3 regions of the Bacillus sp. V2I10 genome follow, and region 1 is predicted to be linked to each of the others. Evidence: riboswitches for the same ligand, from Rfam matches in the RefSeq annotation. Region 1 holds a riboswitch; each other region holds the start of a gene.

Region 1 (6,115 bases):
CTTTATCGTGGGTGTATTAGGGTTGGTTGCTAAAATGGTTGGAATTAACATCTTCAACATTATCCGTCTGCTGAAGGATGAGTTGATTCTTGCTTATTCTACCGCAAGCTCTGAGACAGTTTTACCGAAAATCATGGAGAAAATGGAGAAATTCGGCTGTCCGAAAGCCATTACATCATTTGTTATTCCGACAGGGTATTCTTTTAACCTGGATGGTTCGACACTTTATCAGGCTTTGGCTGCTGTATTTATCGCGCAAATGTATGGAATCGACTTATCGATCTCGCAGCAGGTATCCTTATTGCTAGTGTTAATGGTAACCTCTAAAGGGATTGCCGGTGTACCGGGCGTATCATTCGTTGTGCTCCTCGCAACATTGGGAACGGTAGGAATTCCGGTTGAAGGATTGGCCTTTATCGCAGGTATTGACCGTATATTGGACATGGCAAGAACCGCTGTAAACGTGGTAGGGAACTCACTGGCTGCAGTTGTGATCTCTAAATGGGAAGGCGAGTTTGATAACCAAAAGAATAAAGAGCATATAGCTGCATAAAAGAGAGCCCGATTCGATGTGAATCGGGCTTTTTTATATGTACACAGCAGGAAATTGATGAATTAGTTAATATGAGTTGTATTTCCTTAGAAATTTGGGAAGGATTTAAAACCTGTTTTTGCCAATATTTCGTGCTTTATAAGTTTATAAGATTTAACCACAGAAGTAATTTTACTCGCCGTCATTATTCCCATATTGATTCCTCTCGCTATAAAAAGGGTCAGAGATAAGTTCGGATACTTGCTTAGTAGAAATTTATGATTTGTGTGGCTCGGGGGAGTACTTGTTCCCTTTGTTGGATTCAAAGGAATTGATGTTGTTCTTGCTCTAATTTTGTAACGTATATTTAATAGAAGAAAAGAGAAATTTTAAGATGGAAGACAAATAATTAATGATTGGTCTGATCATCAAATGAGTTTATTCTTAATGGTGATTTGCGGCATTATTTTCTCTGTAGTCGAAAAGTTCAATAGGCTTTACGCAGGAAAAACGGGAAAAAACGGAGAAATGGAAAAAAACAGTATCACATTACACAAATCCTTCTCGGTCAGTCAGCGAGAACAAGGTGGGAAGAAATTAGAAAAGGTTCCATTGTGAATACGATTATGAGAACGACAGAGAATATTGATATTCACATCGTGTCAGATGGACGATCTTAAAGGAGTTCAGGAGAAATGAATATTGCTTTTTTCCTAATACCCAAAAAGGAAGTTGTTTATTTAAACATTCATGCCACCATGAGGCAGGCGCTTGAACGAATGGAATATCACCGTTATTCAGCTGTTCCGCTGCTTGATGATGAAGGGAAGTACGTAACAACGCTGACAGAAGGTGATTTGCTGTGGATGCTGAAAAACACACCTGATTTGCATTTTCATAACACAGAAAAAATTCGATTAACTGATCTTAATTACCATCGAAAGAATGAACCAATATCTATTCATTCAGAAATGGAGAACATTATTTTAAGGGCGATGGAACAGAATTTCGTACCTGTTACAGATGATCAGGGAATCTTTATAGGGATGATCAGAAGAAGGGAAATTATTGAATATTGCTCAGATCAGCTTTTTGGGAAAAAGAATTAAAAAAGGCTGCATTCAACATGCAGCCTTCTATTATATGGTTGAGCCTGTATCTTGTTTTTTCATATATTTCGTCAAAAACGGATAAATCACAAATCCCGCAAAGAATAGGCCGACTCCAAGTATAAATGTTTTTAAATCAGCAGTTCCTGTAACAATCACCCATACAGAATAAATACAGGCTAGTGAGGCGATGATTCCGTCTCTTACTCTCGACCCTTGAATGAGATCATAAGTCTCTCCTTTGGCAATCAGCTTCAAGAAGAAGATAGACGATACAAGGTATGGGAAAAGATAGGCAAGTGTAGCTGATGTTGTTAAGAATGTATAAGCTTCACTGATGGTTCCGGAAATCGTTGAGAAAATAAAGATTTGAGACATTAAATTTGTTATGATCAAAGCATTTTTCGGACTTCCTTTTTTATTTGTTTTAGCAAAGAAAGCAGGGAAAATACCTGATTTTGCAGCCTGGTACGGCACTTCAGATGACAGCAGGATCCATCCAATAGTTGATCCAAACAAAGATACGACTGCCAATAGTGCCATTGCATTTGCACCGGCATCGCCAATAATGACAGAAAGAACATCAACAAAAGGCTTGTCAGATGACTGCAGCTGATCGTGCGGCAGAACGCCCATTGTAATAAGTGTAATAATCATATAGATGAACACAGCAATGATTAAGCCAGTGATGGTAGCTCTCTTTACATCACGCTGAGAAGAAGCGCGTCCTGACAGAATGACTGCCGACTCAATACCTACAAATGCCCATAAAGTCGAAATTGCGGCAAATTGAACTTGATTTGTCAGCCCGTATGTCACGCCAGGCTCTGCTTCCACCGGGAAATAAAACTCTCCAAATGCAGCCGACTCCAGTGCAAATAAACCAGCAATGATAAAAAGCATAAACCCGATTACTTTTGAAGCAGTAGCAACAAAATTTAATTTGCCTGCTCCGCTCAAGTTCGTTAAAAGGATGGTATGAGTGCCCCAAAGCAAAATAGTACAAACAATAAATGTAACAAGTCTTCCTAATTGAATTTCCTGCGAACCAACTGAAAAAAGAATGGATTCGTCTGACATAATCGGAAAGAATGTAGAAAGATAGCCAGCGAAGCTTGTGATGATTGCGACATTGCTGATCCAGTTCGCGACCCAATATCCCCACACCATGCTGAACCCGGCTACATTTCCTTTTTTCGGTGTATCAAATAAAGCTTTTGCGTAGCTTTGCGGACCAGCTGTAAGGTCAGGTCTGCGGATTGATAAATTACCGAATACAAGTGCAATCATTAATACACCTAATCCGGTTACAAGCCAGGCGCTGGTGACACCAAGCGGACTTGCGGTCTGCGCCAGGGTGCTTGGCAGCATAAAAATACCAGAGCCCACCATATTTCCTACTACAAAGGCTGTTAAAAGCCAAAATCCCCATTTTTTCTGTTTCACTGCTGAAACCTCCTATAATAGAACCATAATGTTATGGCTGTATAATTAGTGTGTGTATTTTTTGACGAAATGGATCATTTTTGACAAACAAAAAACGCATGGAACAAGCCCATGCGCAAAATACACAAAAAACTCACTCAAAAATCTCATGATAGCACTCCACAGATTACACTGTGGCAGTCCAGTACCTATTCGATACAGTCCCAGCAAGAAACAAAGTGGCTGTTTCAAACTTCGGCACCAAGTCCTTTCGAATTTGCAGTCAACAGCTCCACTAGCCTCTTGCAATCTACTCTTAATTGGTGCAACCTCTACCTCACCGAGATTCTAGTGAGGATTTATAGTAAAAATAATATTTGAATAAAATAAAACTACCAACTCAGCCTGCGTTTGTCAATGGATTTCATGTATTTCTATATTTTCCCTGAGGAAATCGCCCTAATTTCATTTTGCAATTCATGGATAGATCAACTATAATTTACAAAGGCAGCGTTTTCTTTTTATTGTGAAATAATCTAATAAATTAATGTGGAAGAAGGGTTCATCATGAACTTGGGATTCGGGGAAATTATGTTGATCGTCTTTGTCGCATTGCTTCTTTTCGGACCGAAAAAATTGCCTGAACTGGGTAAAGCGGCAGGTAAAACGCTACGAGAATTTAAGAATGCTACTAAAGGTCTTATGGACGACGATGATGCAAAATCAGATAAAACAATCAAATAAATACAAGCAGAGGCTATGACATTTCGTCATACCTTTTTTTTTGCTTCCTGCCATTAGAATTGTACAAATTTTTAGTCAATTGTTTTATAATGACAAGTGAGGGATTATTTAGTGTTCCGAAATACATAAACAGGGGGAATGGCGATGAAAGCTGCTACGTATGCTGAAACATGGGATTTAGATGTGTTTTTTGAAGGTGGAAGCAAATCTGTTGCTTTTAAAAAGTACTTAGAGGAGCTTGAATTTGATGTTCCTTCATTTAAGGTGCAGGCAGAGAGCATCAAAGTACCCCAAACAAAAGAAGATAGCGTCCTTTTAGGAGAGATTCTTGAGAAGTTTCAGGGTATTGCAAAACGGATGAGGCAGGCAGGAGCTTTTGTCGGGTGTCTGCAGGCTCAGGATACAAATGATAAGCATGCCTCCGTGCTCCGGGGGAAGGTTACTCAACTCAGCTCTCAGTTTCAAAATGCTTTGGCAGCCTTTGATCAAAAGCTCGTTCAAGTAGACGATGCGGTTTGGCCAGAGCTTGTAAATGCAGAAGACTTGACTGAATTAAAATTTGCCTTGACCGAGCGCCGGAACAGAGCAAAAAACAAACTGCAGATGGAGCAGGAAACACTGATCAATGCCTTGTCAGTAGACGGCTATCATGCGTGGGGACAGCTTTATGATACTCTCGTTTCCAAAGTGAAAATACCGTTCAAAGAAGATGGCAAAATACATGAATTGTCTGTAGGCCAGGCAGCCAATAAATTTTCAAATGCGGACAGATCAGTCAGAAAATCTGTGTTTGAAGAATGGGAAAAAGCGTGGGGAAGCGGTGCAGATTTATTTGCCCATACGCTGAACCATCTATCTGGTTTTAGACTGAATGTATATGAAAAGCGGGGCTGGGACGATGTTCTGAGTGAGCCGCTTGAGATCAACAGAATGAAGCGCGAGACCCTTGATGTCATGTGGAAGGTGATATCAGAGAATAAACAGCCGCTTGTAAGCTATTTAAAAAGAAAAGCAGAATTGCTTGGTGTTGATAAACTTAGCTGGTACGACCTCGATGCACCGATTGGCGGGAAAGAAGCGAAGGTCAGCTATCAGGAGGGAGCTGAATTTATCTTAGATCAATTCAGCCACTTTGGAGAAGAGCTGACTTCATTTACTAAAAAGGCATTTGAGAACCGCTGGATCGAGGCTGAAGATCGTTCTGGAAAAGCTCCGGGAGGTTTTTGCACAAGTTTTACCGAAAGTGACCAGTCAAGAATCTTCATGACATTCTCCGGCACCCCGTCAAATATCGCAACCCTTGCACATGAACTGGGCCATGCCTTCCATCAGCATGCTATGGCGGGAGTGCATCCGCTTAACCGCAATTATGCGATGAATGTAGCTGAAACAGCATCAACATTTGCTGAAATGATCGTGGCAGATGCTTCTGTTAAAAAAGCAAAATCTGATGAAGAACGTTTGGCGCTATTAGAAGATAAAGTGCAAAGAAGTGTTGCACTGCTCATGAATATTCACGGCCGCTTTCTATTTGAAACTTCTTTTTATGAGGAACGCAAAAAAGGAATCGTCAGCACGGAAAAAATAAATCAATTAATGGAAGCTGCACAAAAAGAAGCTTATTGTGATGCTTTAGGAGAGTACCATCCTCATTTCTGGGCATCTAAACTGCATTTCTATATTACGGGGGTGCCGTTCTATAATTTCCCATATACGTTTGGCTATCTGTTCTCACTTGGCATATATGCGAAAGCATTGGAAGAGGGAACTGCATTTGAAGAGAAATACATTTCTCTTTTAAAAGATACAGGTTCCATGCAGGTAGAAGATTTGGCTATGAAACACTTAGGAGTGGACCTAACAAAAGAGGATTTCTGGAAAAAAGCAGTTCAGCTGACTGTGCAAGATGTGGAAGAGTTTTTGGAAGCGACAAAATAAAAAAAACGGAAACCGGCATGGTTCAGCTGCCTGTTTCCGTTTTTTTTATGACTTGTAAATGCAGAAAAAGCGAGAAAATCTCCCCGCTTTTCTACTCAATCCGCTCGATCCAGCTGTTCATTTCTCTAATGATCTGATCTTGCTGAACAAAGACATTGATCTGTGCTTTGCTATCTCCTTTTTGTTCTCCGTAAATGCCAAACTGTGCATGATTGCCGCCGTTAATTTTGTAATAAAAGGTATTGTCAGACAATAGATGTTTCGTTTCTTTTATATCATCCAGGGTTGTTAATCCGTCATGTTCTGCATAGATGGTCAGAATCGGAAAATCTGTGTTTGAGAAATCACTGGAATCTGCCGGATAAGC
Region 2 (6,115 bases), 690 kb from region 1:
GATACGGAAGAAAAAATAACGCTTCAAAACGGCAAAATCAATGAAGATGGCGCAGAATTCATTATTAATCCTTATGATGAATATGCCATTGAAGAAGCAATTCAGATCCGCGATGCAAACAGCGGTGAAGTAACAGTAGTGACAATCGGCGGTGAAGAATCTGAAAAAGAATTGCGTACAGCACTTGCTATGGGGTGTGACAAGGCTGTGTTAATTAATACGGAAGACGACCTTGAAGATGGAGATCAATTTACAACCTCTAAAATTCTTGCTGAGTACTTCAAGGATAAAGATGCAGATCTTATCATAGGAGGAAATGTGGCGATTGATGGCGGATCCGGACAAGTAGGACCTCGTCTGGCTGAACTTCTGAATATTCCTTATGTAACAACGATTACAAAGCTTGAGATTGACGGAAACAAAGCAACAGTCGTCCGCGATGTTGAAGGTGATTCAGAAGTAATTGAAACAACATTGCCGCTGCTTGTAACAGCACAGCAGGGATTGAATGAGCCGCGTTACCCATCTTTGCCGGGTATTATGAAAGCAAAGAAAAAGCCTTTAGAAGAATTGGAACTGGATGATCTCGATCTTGAAGAAGATGACGTTGAACCTAAAACAAAGACAATCGAAATTTATATGCCGCCTAAAAAAGAAGCGGGTAAAGTACTTCAGGGCGATCTGGATGCACAAGTGAAGGAATTAGTATCACTTCTTCGCAACGAAGCAAAAGTAATCTAAGTATTTACCTAAAAGTGAATTTTTCAATCAAACGTATAACAGGGGGACTTTATAATGGCAAGAAAAGTACTGGTATTGGGAGAAGTACGCGATCAATCATTGCGCAATGTTTCTTTTGAAGCAATTGCTGCAGGTAAAACGATTTCTGAAGGCGGCGAGGTTTCAGCCGTTTTAGTAGGAGACAGCGTTGCATCGTTAGCTGAAGAAATGATTCATTATGGCGCAGACCGTGTCATTACAGTTGAAGATGAGAAATTGAAAACGTATACACCTGACGGCTATTCACAGGCATTGCTTGCCGTTATCGAAGCAGAAAAACCGGAAGGTCTTGTTTTCGGGCATACAGCTCTTGGAAAAGACTTATCGCCAAAAATCGCTGCTAAGATTGGATCCGGTCTTATTTCAGATGCTACAGATTTAGAAAGTGCAGGCGGAAATGTCGTTTTCACCCGTCCGATCTATTCAGGAAAAGCTTTCGAGAAAAAGATTGTGACAGACGGAACAATTTTTGCAACAATCAGACCAAATAACATTGCTCCGCTTGAAAAAGATGAAACAAGAACAGGTGAAGTTTCTTCTGTTACCGCAGAGATCAAAGATCTTCGCACAATCGTAAAAGAAGTGGTGCGTAAAGCAACAGAAGGCGTGGATCTTTCTGAAGCTAAAGTCATTGTAGCCGGCGGACGCGGAGTAAAAAGCACAGAAGGCTTTAATCCGCTGAAGGAACTATCAGATGTTCTCGGCGGAGCAGTTGGAGCTTCCCGCGGTGCCTGCGATGCTGATTATTGCGACTACTCCCTGCAAATCGGCCAAACAGGAAAAGTGGTAACTCCTGATCTATACATTGCATGCGGTATTTCTGGAGCAATCCAGCATTTAGCCGGAATGTCTAACTCAAAGATTATTGTAGCAATTAATAAAGATCCTGAAGCAAACATTTTCAAAGTAGCCGATTATGGAATTGTAGGAGATTTATTTGAAGTTGTTCCTATGTTAACAGAAGAGTTTAAAAAATTAAAAGTTCATTCATAATCTAATTTTCATAAAAACACGCACTTAGGGCGTGTTTTTAATTTGAATGAAAAAATGTTTTTCATCACAAAGTAAGGGAAAAGGAATAGTGAGCAAAAAATTAGCAGGTCACATTCTTTAATGCTATACTTTAGGCATCACTTGAACAATTAGGAGGAAAATATAATGGCAATTACTAATGTAACAGATCAAACCTTTACAACTGAAACTAGCGAAGGTGTCGTTCTGGCAGACTTTTGGGCTCCTTGGTGCGGACCTTGTAAAATGATTGCACCAGTTCTTGAAGAGCTTGATCAGGAACTAGGCGATAAAGTGAAAATCGTTAAGCTTGATGTTGATGAAAACCAAGAAACTGCAGGCAAATACGGCGTTATGAGTATTCCTACATTGCTTGTTTTCAAAAATGGCGAAGTTGTTGACAAAACAGTCGGCTTCCAGCCTAAAGAAGCATTAGCAGAACTATTAAATAAACACGCATAATAAAAATGAGATCCGGTTTATCCGGATCTTTTTTTTATTTTTGAAGACAGGACAGCTGCCAAAAAAATTGTCAATTATTGCTCAGGAAATGATTTGGCGCCTTGGAGGCAAGGTAAGGCACCCATGGAGGTAAAGAAAAGACTCCGGCGCTCTAAAATGGTACAATAAAAGGAATAACTAGTCGTAATTAATCGATATTTATTCTGCGCTTAACTTCAGGGAAACGGAGTGTCCGCTATGGAACAACTAATAAAAGAAAAGCTGGCACTTCTGCCAGATCAGCCGGGCTGTTATTTAATGAAAGACCGATTCGGAACCATTATCTATGTGGGAAAAGCAAAAGTGCTTAAAAACAGGGTTCGGTCTTACTTTACCGGCTCACATGACGGCAAGACACAAAGGCTTGTAAATGAAATCAAGGATTTTGAATATATCGTCACATCTTCGAACATCGAGGCGCTGATCTTAGAATTAAATCTAATTAAAAAGCATGATCCTAAATACAACGTTATGCTAAAGGATGATAAAACGTATCCATTTATTAAAATTACAGCTGAACGTCATCCGCGTCTTATTGTCACAAGGAATGTCAAAAAAGATAATGGAAAATACTTTGGTCCATATCCTAACGTACAGGCTGCGAGAGAGACGAAAAAGCTGCTGGACCGGCTATATCCGCTTAGAAAATGTTCAACGCTTCCAGACCGCGTTTGCCTTTATTATCATATGGGTCAGTGTCTGGCCCCGTGTGTCTATAAGGTGACACAAGAGCAAAACCGTCAAATGGTCGATGAGATGTCCCGTTTTTTAAAAGGCGGTTTCAAGCAGATTAAAGAAGAACTTTCAAAGAAGATGCTTGCTGCTGCTGAAAATTTGGATTTCGAACGGGCAAAGGAATATCGTGATTCCATCGCCCATATTGATGCAACCATGGAAAAACAGAAAATGGCGCTGAATGATTTTGTCGATCGTGATGTGTTTGGCTATTCCTATGATAAAGGATGGATGTGCGTTCAGGTTTTCTTCATCCGTCAGGGCAAATTGATAGAACGTGATATTGCTATGTTTCCGCTGTATCAGGAGCCAGAAGAAGAATTCTTAACATTTCTTGGCCAATTTTACTCCAAAAACAATCATATTCTGCCTAAAGAAATTCTGCTGCCTGAAAGTGTGGACCATGAAATGGCAGAGCAGCTTCTTCATGTTTCAGCCATTCACCCTAAGCGCGGAAAGAAAAAGGATCTTGTATTGCTTGCACACCAAAATGCCAAAATTGCTTTAAAAGAAAAATTTTCTCTCATCGAGCGTGATGAAGAAAGAACAATCAAAGCAATTGATCAGCTTGGTGAAAAAATGGGCATCTATACACCTGCAAGAATCGAAGCTTTTGATAATTCAAATATTCAAGGGACAGACCCTGTATCTGCAATGATTGTGTTTATAGATGGAAAGCCAGCCAAAAAAGAATACCGCAAGTACAAAATTAAAACAGTGCAGGGACCTGATGATTACGAATCTATGCGTGAAGTTGTCCGCAGAAGGTACACGCGGGTGTTGAAAGAGGAACTGCCTCTTCCAGATTTGATAATCATCGACGGAGGCAAGGGGCATCTGGCTGCAGCACAGGACGTTCTGGAAAATGAACTGGGTTTATCGATCCCTGTTGCAGGACTTGTGAAGGATGAGAAGCACCGGACCTCTAATTTAATGATCGGAAGTCCGCCAACTGTTATTGAACTTGAACGCAACAGCCAGGAGTTTTATCTGCTGCAGCGTATCCAGGATGAAGTGCATCGCTTTGCGATTACTTTTCACAGACAGACAAGAGGAAAAACAGCCTTTCAATCGATTTTGGATGATATACCGGGAGTAGGGGAAAAACGGCGCAAAACCCTGCTGAAGCATTTCGGATCCGTGAAAAAAATGAAAGATGCAAGCCTTGAGGAGCTGATTGCGGCAGGGATTCCGGCAAACATAGCACAGCTTATTGCAGCAAAATTGCAAGAATAGATTGCATAAAGTCAAATTCTTTGCTACAATTTTAACTAATTTCATAACCAGATCGTTTAGTTCGTTAAATGATGGTAGAGGTGCGAACTTCAAGAGTAGCCCTTCTGAGGAAAATGGATTCCTTTGAAGATGGGTGAAAGGGGAGAGTCGCCGAAGCAAATAAAGAGCCATTTCTTTCTTTTGCTGGTTTTGCGTTTAATAGACGTAAAATTGTCAAGAAGATGTATTTTTCTTGGAGCGCTATCTCATTGTATGAATGAAGTTTCATTATTCGTTTATGCAAGCAATGAGATAGGGAATCTCATTGCTTTTTTTGCGTTTTCTGAGATTCTCCCTTTTACCTGCTGACGATCAATATAACTGGAAAGGTGAGAGGCTGATATGGGTTTAGTTGTACAAAAATTTGGAGGCACATCTGTTGGATCTCCGGAAAAAATCATGAATGCTGCAAGAAGAGTAATCGAGGAAAAAAATAATGGGAATAATGTCGTTGTTGTTGTTTCAGCAATGGGGAAAACAACGGATCATTTAGTTACCCTGGCAGCGGAAATCACTCAAAAACCAAGCAAGCGCGAAATGGATATGCTGCTTTCAACTGGTGAACAAGTGACGATCTCTCTTTTGACTATGGCTCTTCAGGCACAAGGATACGATGCTGTTTCATACACAGGATGGCAGGCTGGCATAAAGACTGAAAATGTCCACAGCAATGCGAGAATTTCAGGGATTGATTCAGATAAAATCAATGAGCAGCTCCAAGCAGGAAAAGTTGTTGTCGTTGCAGGCTTTCAGGGACTTGCAGACGGACAGGAAATAACGACGCTCGGCCGCGGCGGTTCAGATACGACAGCTGTTGCATTGGCAGCTTCTCTTAAAGCAGATAAATGCGATATTTATACAGATGTAACAGGTGTATTTACGACAGATCCGCGTTTTGTAAAAAGTGCAAGAAAGTTAGACGGCATCTCATATGATGAAATGCTCGAGCTTGCTAATCTTGGCGCAGGTGTCCTTCACCCCCGTGCTGTTGAATTTGCAAAAAATTACGGAGTTCCTTTGGAAGTCAGATCAAGCTCAGAAAAAGAAAGAGGCACTTTAATTGAGGAGGAAACAAAGATGGAACAGAATTTAGTTGTAAGAGGAATTGCGTTTGAAGATCAAGTATCACGAATCACGGTTTGCGGATTGCCAAGCGGCCTCCTGACCCTGTCTACTATTTTCAAAACACTTGCAAGCCACGGGATTAATGTGGATATTATTATTCAAAGTTCGACAGACAGCAGCTTGGCCTCTCTCTCCTTTTCTGTGAAAACAGGTGATGTGGAAGAAACCGTTCATGTTCTTGAAACCTATCAATCCGAGCTTGGCTTTGAAAAAATAGAATCAGAAGGCGGTCTTTCAAAAGTCTCCATCGTCGGTTCTGGCATGGTCTCAAATCCGGGAGTGGCGGCAGAAATGTTCCATGTTCTTGCTCAAGAAGGTATTGAAGTGAAAATGGTCAGCACGTCTGAAATTAAAGTGTCAACTGTTATCAGCCATGAAGATATGGTGAAGGCGGTAGAAGCGCTGCATGATGCCTTTGAATTATCACAGCATCCTGCAGAAGTGCTGTAAATAAAATAAAAAAGGGGTGGGTATCATGAATACCCATCCCTTTAATCGTTGTCGAACTCCATGTCTTTGTAATCCCATTTCACTGTAAAGTGCACTTTATCCGCACGTTTTTTTACTTGTTCATAGGTTTCTGTTATCTGCTTGTTCATTCTCTGCACCTGCTGTGCCAGAAATCCCGCTTCAAGCTGAAAAGAAGGCTCTTTCATCGTTTTGAATCTTGTTTTGATCAGTTCGCCTT
Region 3 (6,115 bases), on a different contig from region 1:
AATAAACAAGCCCTCCATAGGGAGATCTCAATGGTTAGGTCGTATATATTATACTGCCTAATTGCATTTATGGGAGATGAGTTTTCATGTTTATTTTCTTTATAAGTCTGTGAGCTAGTTAATGAAATATCTTTGTCTCAGGTCCAATTAATGCTCCAATAGTGTAAATAATTTCTTTTGAACATGTGAAACAGAAAACATCCAGTTAATTTATACGTTAAAACGAGCAACAATAACAACATATATAATAATAATAATATATATGTTGTTGTATATTACAAAGTTAAAAACAACATAGTTCACATTGTTAACTTATCATTTTGAAAATTAATTGAAATAGAAACGTGACATTCTATTCAAACATCACATCTTTGCAATATCATTATGTGTGTAAAAAGAAATTATCATCATTTTGTTGAGTGTCTTCTTTAACTAAAGCGCCCTTTAATTGAAAAAGACGTTCCAATAAGGATAGTCCATTAATATTATTAATTCTTTTTTTGTAACGAGTCCAACTTTTCTTCAATACGATTTAATTGTTCTTTTTTCTTTTTTAAAGAGCGCCAAATCCTTTATAGCTAGTTAAGATATATACTAGTTTTGTAACAAATAATAAACCCTATAGTAACTAAAGGGTCAAGGGTAAACTCATTTTTTTAGCACTCTTAATTCTATAAGGAACTGTTCTTCTCTAAGTTTCACCCTATTCGTAAAATGATTTAATTTTTTTGATATTAAAAGGATACCTATAACTCCTTATCTCTTATCTCGTATAAAAACTTTAAATTCAATGCATACATCCTACTTATAGATCTTTTTGATTAACATTTAGTTCAATCAAATTACCATCTGGGTCGGCACAGAAAATTTGTGCGAATCCACTTTTTCCGTATGGTTTTTCAAGGATTTCAACTTCATTCTGTTTTAACCATTTAAGAGTGTCATAGTAGTTCTCGACTCTAAGGGCAAAGTGACCTTCTCTGCTGGATAGGCTTTTATCCTCACGAATCGTCTGTGAAGAGGGATCGACTATTAAGTGTAGTTGATGTCCCTCTATTTCATACCAGGCACCTGAAAAATCAAAATCAGGACGCTGTATTTCTTTTAAACATAAAGTTTTACCATAGAATTTTTTTGCTCTTTCCAAATCTGTCACAGTTAGACTTACATGATGGAGGCATTTATATTTAATCAAAACCTTCACTTCTTTCATTTCAACTAATTTTTTTTTACCTTAGTCGTTTTGTGGCTAAGATGACCCCTCGCACCGCATCTGGAGCTTGATCGGTTAATTTAAACAATTCGGTAAATAGAATCAATAATCCTTCTTCAACTAACTGCCCATTTAGTTTAACAAGAAAAAAGCCACCTAAAGATGGCTCCCGGATCTTCAAGTAACGCCCCCTTAGTTCAAGATTGGCTTTGCTAAAATCGAATTTAGTTTGTTGTTGTAGAGAATGGAGATGGTTGTTTTTCCCATTTAGTAGGTCCTTCACCTACTTCAATAAACTTTCTCCAATAATCTCCACTTTGTTTATCAAAAATGATGATGTTGCTTTCATTGGGTGAGATTAGTTTATACAACTATTAATCAGTTGAAAAACATTGATTTTTATTCTATTACTTCGACATCTTTTAGCTTTGCTCAATCGCTAAAATGTTACCGATCATTCATGTATTTTGAAAAATTTCAAATCCGACTTGAAGTAGTAAGAATATTTTGTTATATTAGTATCAATTAAATAATTTTCCCTTCTATAAATTTTGAAGAGAAGATAGAGGAGCAAAAACCATTAGTACACAATGCGAGGATAATGAGGTCCAATGACTATTGTGGAAAGGGGAATTTGCCGAAGTGGAAAGAATCTCATGTTCTTAAAGCTGGTTCTGTTATTGAATAAATGCGGGACTGTCATATAGGAAACTATATGGAGGGCTATCTTATGCAATGGTAACGACTTTTGATAAATTTTGTTCCTACTGCAACAGCGAATCCCTCGTTGTTGCTTTTTTGCGTTTCCTTTTGAATGGCTCTAACAACATCTATATTTTAAATAATAATATTAAAGGGTGTGAAGTTATGAATTTTGGGCAAGTTTTAACAGCAATGGTTACCCCATTTGATCGTAATGGCGAGGTTGATTTTAACGCTGCGAGAAATTTAGTTAATTATTTAGTCACTAATGGTTCTGATGGATTAGTTATAGCTGGTACAACTGGAGAGTCTCCTACATTAACAGCAGAAGAGAAAGTGGATTTATTCAAAATTGTGGTAGAAGCTGTCGCTGGAAGAGTACCAGTTATAGCTGGTACTGGCTCAAATAATACGAAAGCGTCTATCAGCTTAACTAGGCAAGCAGAAGAAGCAGGAGTGGATGGGATTATGCTCGTTACTCCGTATTATAACAAGCCTTCTCAAGAAGGATTATTTCAGCACTTTAAAGCAATTGCCCAATCAACCCTATTGCCGGTAATGCTTTATAATATCCCAGGACGAAGTGCTGTAAACATGTCAGTAGAGACAATTGTTAATCTCTCAAAGATAAACAATATTGTGGCAGTAAAAGAAGCAAGTGGCAACTTAGATACCATGACACAAATCATTAGCAAAACACATAGTGATTTTACGTTATACAGCGGCGATGATGGGTTAACTCTTCCGGTTTTAGCCATCGGTGGAACAGGAATTGTTTCGGTTTCCTCACACATCATTGGCAATGAAATGCAAGAAATGATCAATTTCTTTAAAAATGGTGATGTCCGTAAAGCTTCTTCTGCACATCGTAACCTTCTCCCAATAATGAAAGCATTATTTACTGCACCAAACCCATCACCGGTAAAAGCTGTATTGAATATGAAAGGGATAAATGTAGGAGATGTCCGCTTACCATTGGTCCCTTTAAACAATGAAGAAAAAAGAACTCTGCAAAGAGTCCTGCAACCTATTAATATAGAAGTACTTGCTTAAGGGAACACAAACTGGCATTCACTTATTCATCCTGAATCTGGATGCCCTAGAACTGAGCCCTTTACAGTTGTTTTTAGATTTATCAAATTCACAATCTAAAAACTCTAATATTATATAAACAAAGGGGCAACGCCCCTTTGTCTTTCTTAAAGATAGCCTTTTTCTTTCAAACTTATATGGTTTTCTTTATGGGTTACAATTAATGGAAAGAAGTGATATTCCTAGGGTCTTCCCCGCCTCAGCAATTCTCCTTGTAACTTCTATATCTTCTTTGCTTGGTGTTGGGTCGCCAGAGGGATGCTGATGACTGACGATAATAGAGGCCGCGTTGTTTAAAATAGCGGATTTCATCACCTCTCTTGGATGAACAACACTTCATTTAAACTTCCCACGTGTGCCCGGTGTAGCCCTATAACCTCATTTTTTGTATTAAGCATCATGACAAGAAATACCTCTCTGTCCTCATCTGCAATATAGGATGCCGCTAGCTTCTCTGCATCCATTGGGGAAGTTATTTTGTATGCGGCAAAATCTTTTTGCTTCCCTGATTTCCTATCTGATTCGTACAACTTCAAAGATAGATTCTAAAGTCATTCCTCATTCTCCTTTGTAATTTTGATTTTGGATTTTGCTTTTTCTTTGTTTCTTGAGTGTTTTAAAGGTTGTTTCCTTTCCTCCTTTACTTTTTAATTTTGCGTTATCCATTTTAAAGCCGAGGCGCTGATGTTCCCCAAAGGGGGATGATTTTTCCCTTTTGCAAGGAGACCGAAAAACTCGCATAGACGACTGGTCAAGGGCGGTTTAAGCACAAAAGTTTTTTATGCTACTGGCGACTTTAAAAAAGTTTTATGCCCCTTGACCGATTGGCTAGACGTCTTCGTTTCCAGCCGGAAAGGTTCGGGTACCTGCCGGATAGAAATGTAGCCGGCTTGCGCTGTTTTACGATTCGGATTCAAAAGGAAAAAGCATAATAAAAAGCAGCCATAAATGGCTGCTTTCCTTTTGATCTTTATTCTTTTATCTTGGAATCTTTTGAACTGTACAGTTTCCGGCTCGTTCGGTATGGCGGCATCCGGCAAATGAAACAGGAACTTACAGAATGTAGGAGAAGACCATACAGACTATTGTTATCGGTTCATTTAATGCCGAAGCGACACTTACAGAATGACAAAAAGTCGCTATTTCCTTTCTGATCAGTCTGTCGTGCAGCCGCTTTAAGGATGCTCTGGAATTACATTTAAAAAGAAAAACCTTTAATCTTGAATAAAATAGTCAGCCTAAATGCTACCTTGTAATCAATGTAGAGGGATATCCAGTCAGTTCAATAAAAGTTCATACTAACTTTTATATAAAACGTTCGTAAAAGTGTTCATTATGATCGCTTTATATTTTTTAATAAAGTGTTTGAAAAGAGTTAAATGGTTAGCACATCCCTTATAGGGGCCCTGCCAACGAAAGACATAATTATACGCTAGATGTCGGTTAATTTTTATTCTATACTTCGACATCCTCAAAGTGATTCTTTTTATTTTTATATCCAGCAAAAGTACTAAGAGCTATTGCTAAAAGAGAAAGTACCATTAGCGTTCCGGATATAGGACGTGAGAAAATTTCTAAGAAATTGCCTTTATATAATCCTAATGTCTGAAGCAGTGATTCTTCCATCATTTTTCCTAATATAAATACTAATGCAATAGGGGCAACTGGAATTTCGGCCTTTTTTAAAAAATAGCCTAATAAACCAAAAACTAGTAACCCGCCAACATCCCAAAGACTATTGCTGATAGAGTATGTACCAACTATAGAAACTGCGATGATAATAGGGAAAAGCATTTTGAATGGAACACTTGCTATTTTCGCCCAGAATTTGGCCAGAGGCAAATTCATGAACAATAAAAGCAGATTACCAATAAACATACTTGCTATAACTGCCCAAACAAAATCAGCATGACGAACAAACAACGTTGGACCTGGCTGTAAACCATGTAAAACAAATGCTCCTAGTAATACAGCCATTGTTGCTGAACTAGGAATTCCTAATAAAAATAACGGGATTAACGCACCAGCTGTAAAAGCATTATTTGCTGTTTCCGGTCCTGCAACACCCTCAATAGCTCCCTTACCAAAACGTGATGAATCTTTCGCTAATCTTTTCTCCATTGAATATGATAACAAAGACGGAACAACAGAACTTATTCCAGGAATTAGACCCAAGAAAAACCCTAAAACTGTTCCTCTCCCTATGGACATAACAGAGGGACGGATTTCTTCCCGACTTGGAAGTAAACCTTTGACCATAGGTGGCTTTTCAGGCTTTTTCATCTGTTGTTCTAGACCTAATAAGATTTCAGATAGACCAAAAAGCCCCATCGCGATTGTTACAAAGTCAAATCCGTCTATCAGAAAAGGTGTTCCAAATGTAAATCTCATATCACCAGAGCTTGGGGCAATTCCAAACATGGCTAAGACTAATCCGATTAAAACTGCTATGATGCCACGAATAATAGATTTCCCTGCAAGCCCTACTACCATGGTCATACCGAATAAAATTAAAGCAAAATATTCTGGAGGTCCAAAAGAGAGTGCAAATTTAACGAGATGAGGCGCTATAAATGCCACCCCAATTATGGCAACTACTCCACCAACGAATGAGCCAATTGCTGAAATCCCAAGCGCCACACCTGCACGGCCCCTTTTGGCCATTGGATAACCGTCAAGACTTGTTATAACGGAGGCTGCTTCCCCTGGTACGTTCACAAGAACAGTTGTAATCGTTCCTCCATACATTGAACCATAAAATATTCCTGACAACATGATAATGGCTGAAATGGGATCCATTGCAAATGTCATTGGTATTAGAATCGCAGTTCCTGCACTTGGTCCCAATCCAGGCAATATACCTACAAGCATTCCAACTGAAACACCTATTAAACAAAACATTATATTTTGCCAAGATAAAGCTGTTTCAAATCCTGACATCAATAACTGAAATGTATCCACCCTTTCCCCCCCTTACCATCCCCAAATGTTAGTTGGTAATGGAATATCCAAAATTGTCTTGAAAACTACAAATAATATTAGTGTTACTGAAGTTGCTGTACTAAGCGAGGTAGTCCACTTAAAATCAGGTATAAGAAGAATGAGCAT

Evidence for each region. A riboswitch is a leader RNA that binds a small molecule or an ion and turns the genes downstream of it on or off. The one in region 1 is predicted to bind lysine.
Region 2: another riboswitch for lysine. It lies ahead of QFZ72_RS08495 (aspartate kinase); the one in region 1 lies ahead of QFZ72_RS05090 (amino acid permease).
Region 3: another riboswitch for lysine. It lies ahead of dapA (4-hydroxy-tetrahydrodipicolinate synthase); the one in region 1 lies ahead of QFZ72_RS05090 (amino acid permease).

What each region holds. Positions count from the first base shown of each region.
Region 1 is NZ_JAUSYV010000001.1:1,000,710-1,006,824, forward strand. It holds gene gltP (glutamate/aspartate:proton symporter GltP) at 1-553, shown strand, start outside; partial or broken gene QFZ72_RS05080 (sensor histidine kinase KdpD) at 1,060-1,212, shown strand; gene QFZ72_RS05085 (CBS domain-containing protein) at 1,228-1,641, shown strand; gene QFZ72_RS05090 (amino acid permease) at 1,672-3,087, opposite strand; lysine riboswitch at 3,232-3,409, opposite strand; gene QFZ72_RS05095 (twin-arginine translocase TatA/TatE family subunit) at 3,634-3,810, shown strand; gene QFZ72_RS05100 (M3 family oligoendopeptidase) at 3,955-5,748, shown strand; gene QFZ72_RS05105 (alpha/beta fold hydrolase) at 5,840-6,115, opposite strand, start outside.
Region 2 is NZ_JAUSYV010000001.1:1,689,699-1,695,813, forward strand. It holds gene QFZ72_RS08475 (electron transfer flavoprotein subunit beta/FixA family protein) at 1-741, shown strand, start outside; gene QFZ72_RS08480 (electron transfer flavoprotein subunit alpha/FixB family protein) at 796-1,773, shown strand; gene trxA (thioredoxin) at 1,939-2,253, shown strand; gene uvrC (excinuclease ABC subunit UvrC) at 2,491-4,263, shown strand; lysine riboswitch at 4,331-4,514, shown strand; gene QFZ72_RS08495 (aspartate kinase) at 4,645-5,877, shown strand; gene QFZ72_RS08500 (YslB family protein) at 5,919-6,115, opposite strand, start outside.
Region 3 is NZ_JAUSYV010000002.1:146,674-152,788, forward strand. It holds gene QFZ72_RS27970 (VOC family protein) at 806-1,195, opposite strand; gene QFZ72_RS27975 (hypothetical protein) at 1,230-1,394, opposite strand; lysine riboswitch at 1,769-1,947, shown strand; gene dapA (4-hydroxy-tetrahydrodipicolinate synthase) at 2,081-2,968, shown strand; partial or broken gene QFZ72_RS29705 (JAB domain-containing protein) at 3,155-3,471, opposite strand; gene QFZ72_RS27995 (tripartite tricarboxylate transporter permease) at 4,463-5,968, opposite strand; gene QFZ72_RS28000 (tripartite tricarboxylate transporter TctB family protein) at 5,981-6,115, opposite strand, start outside.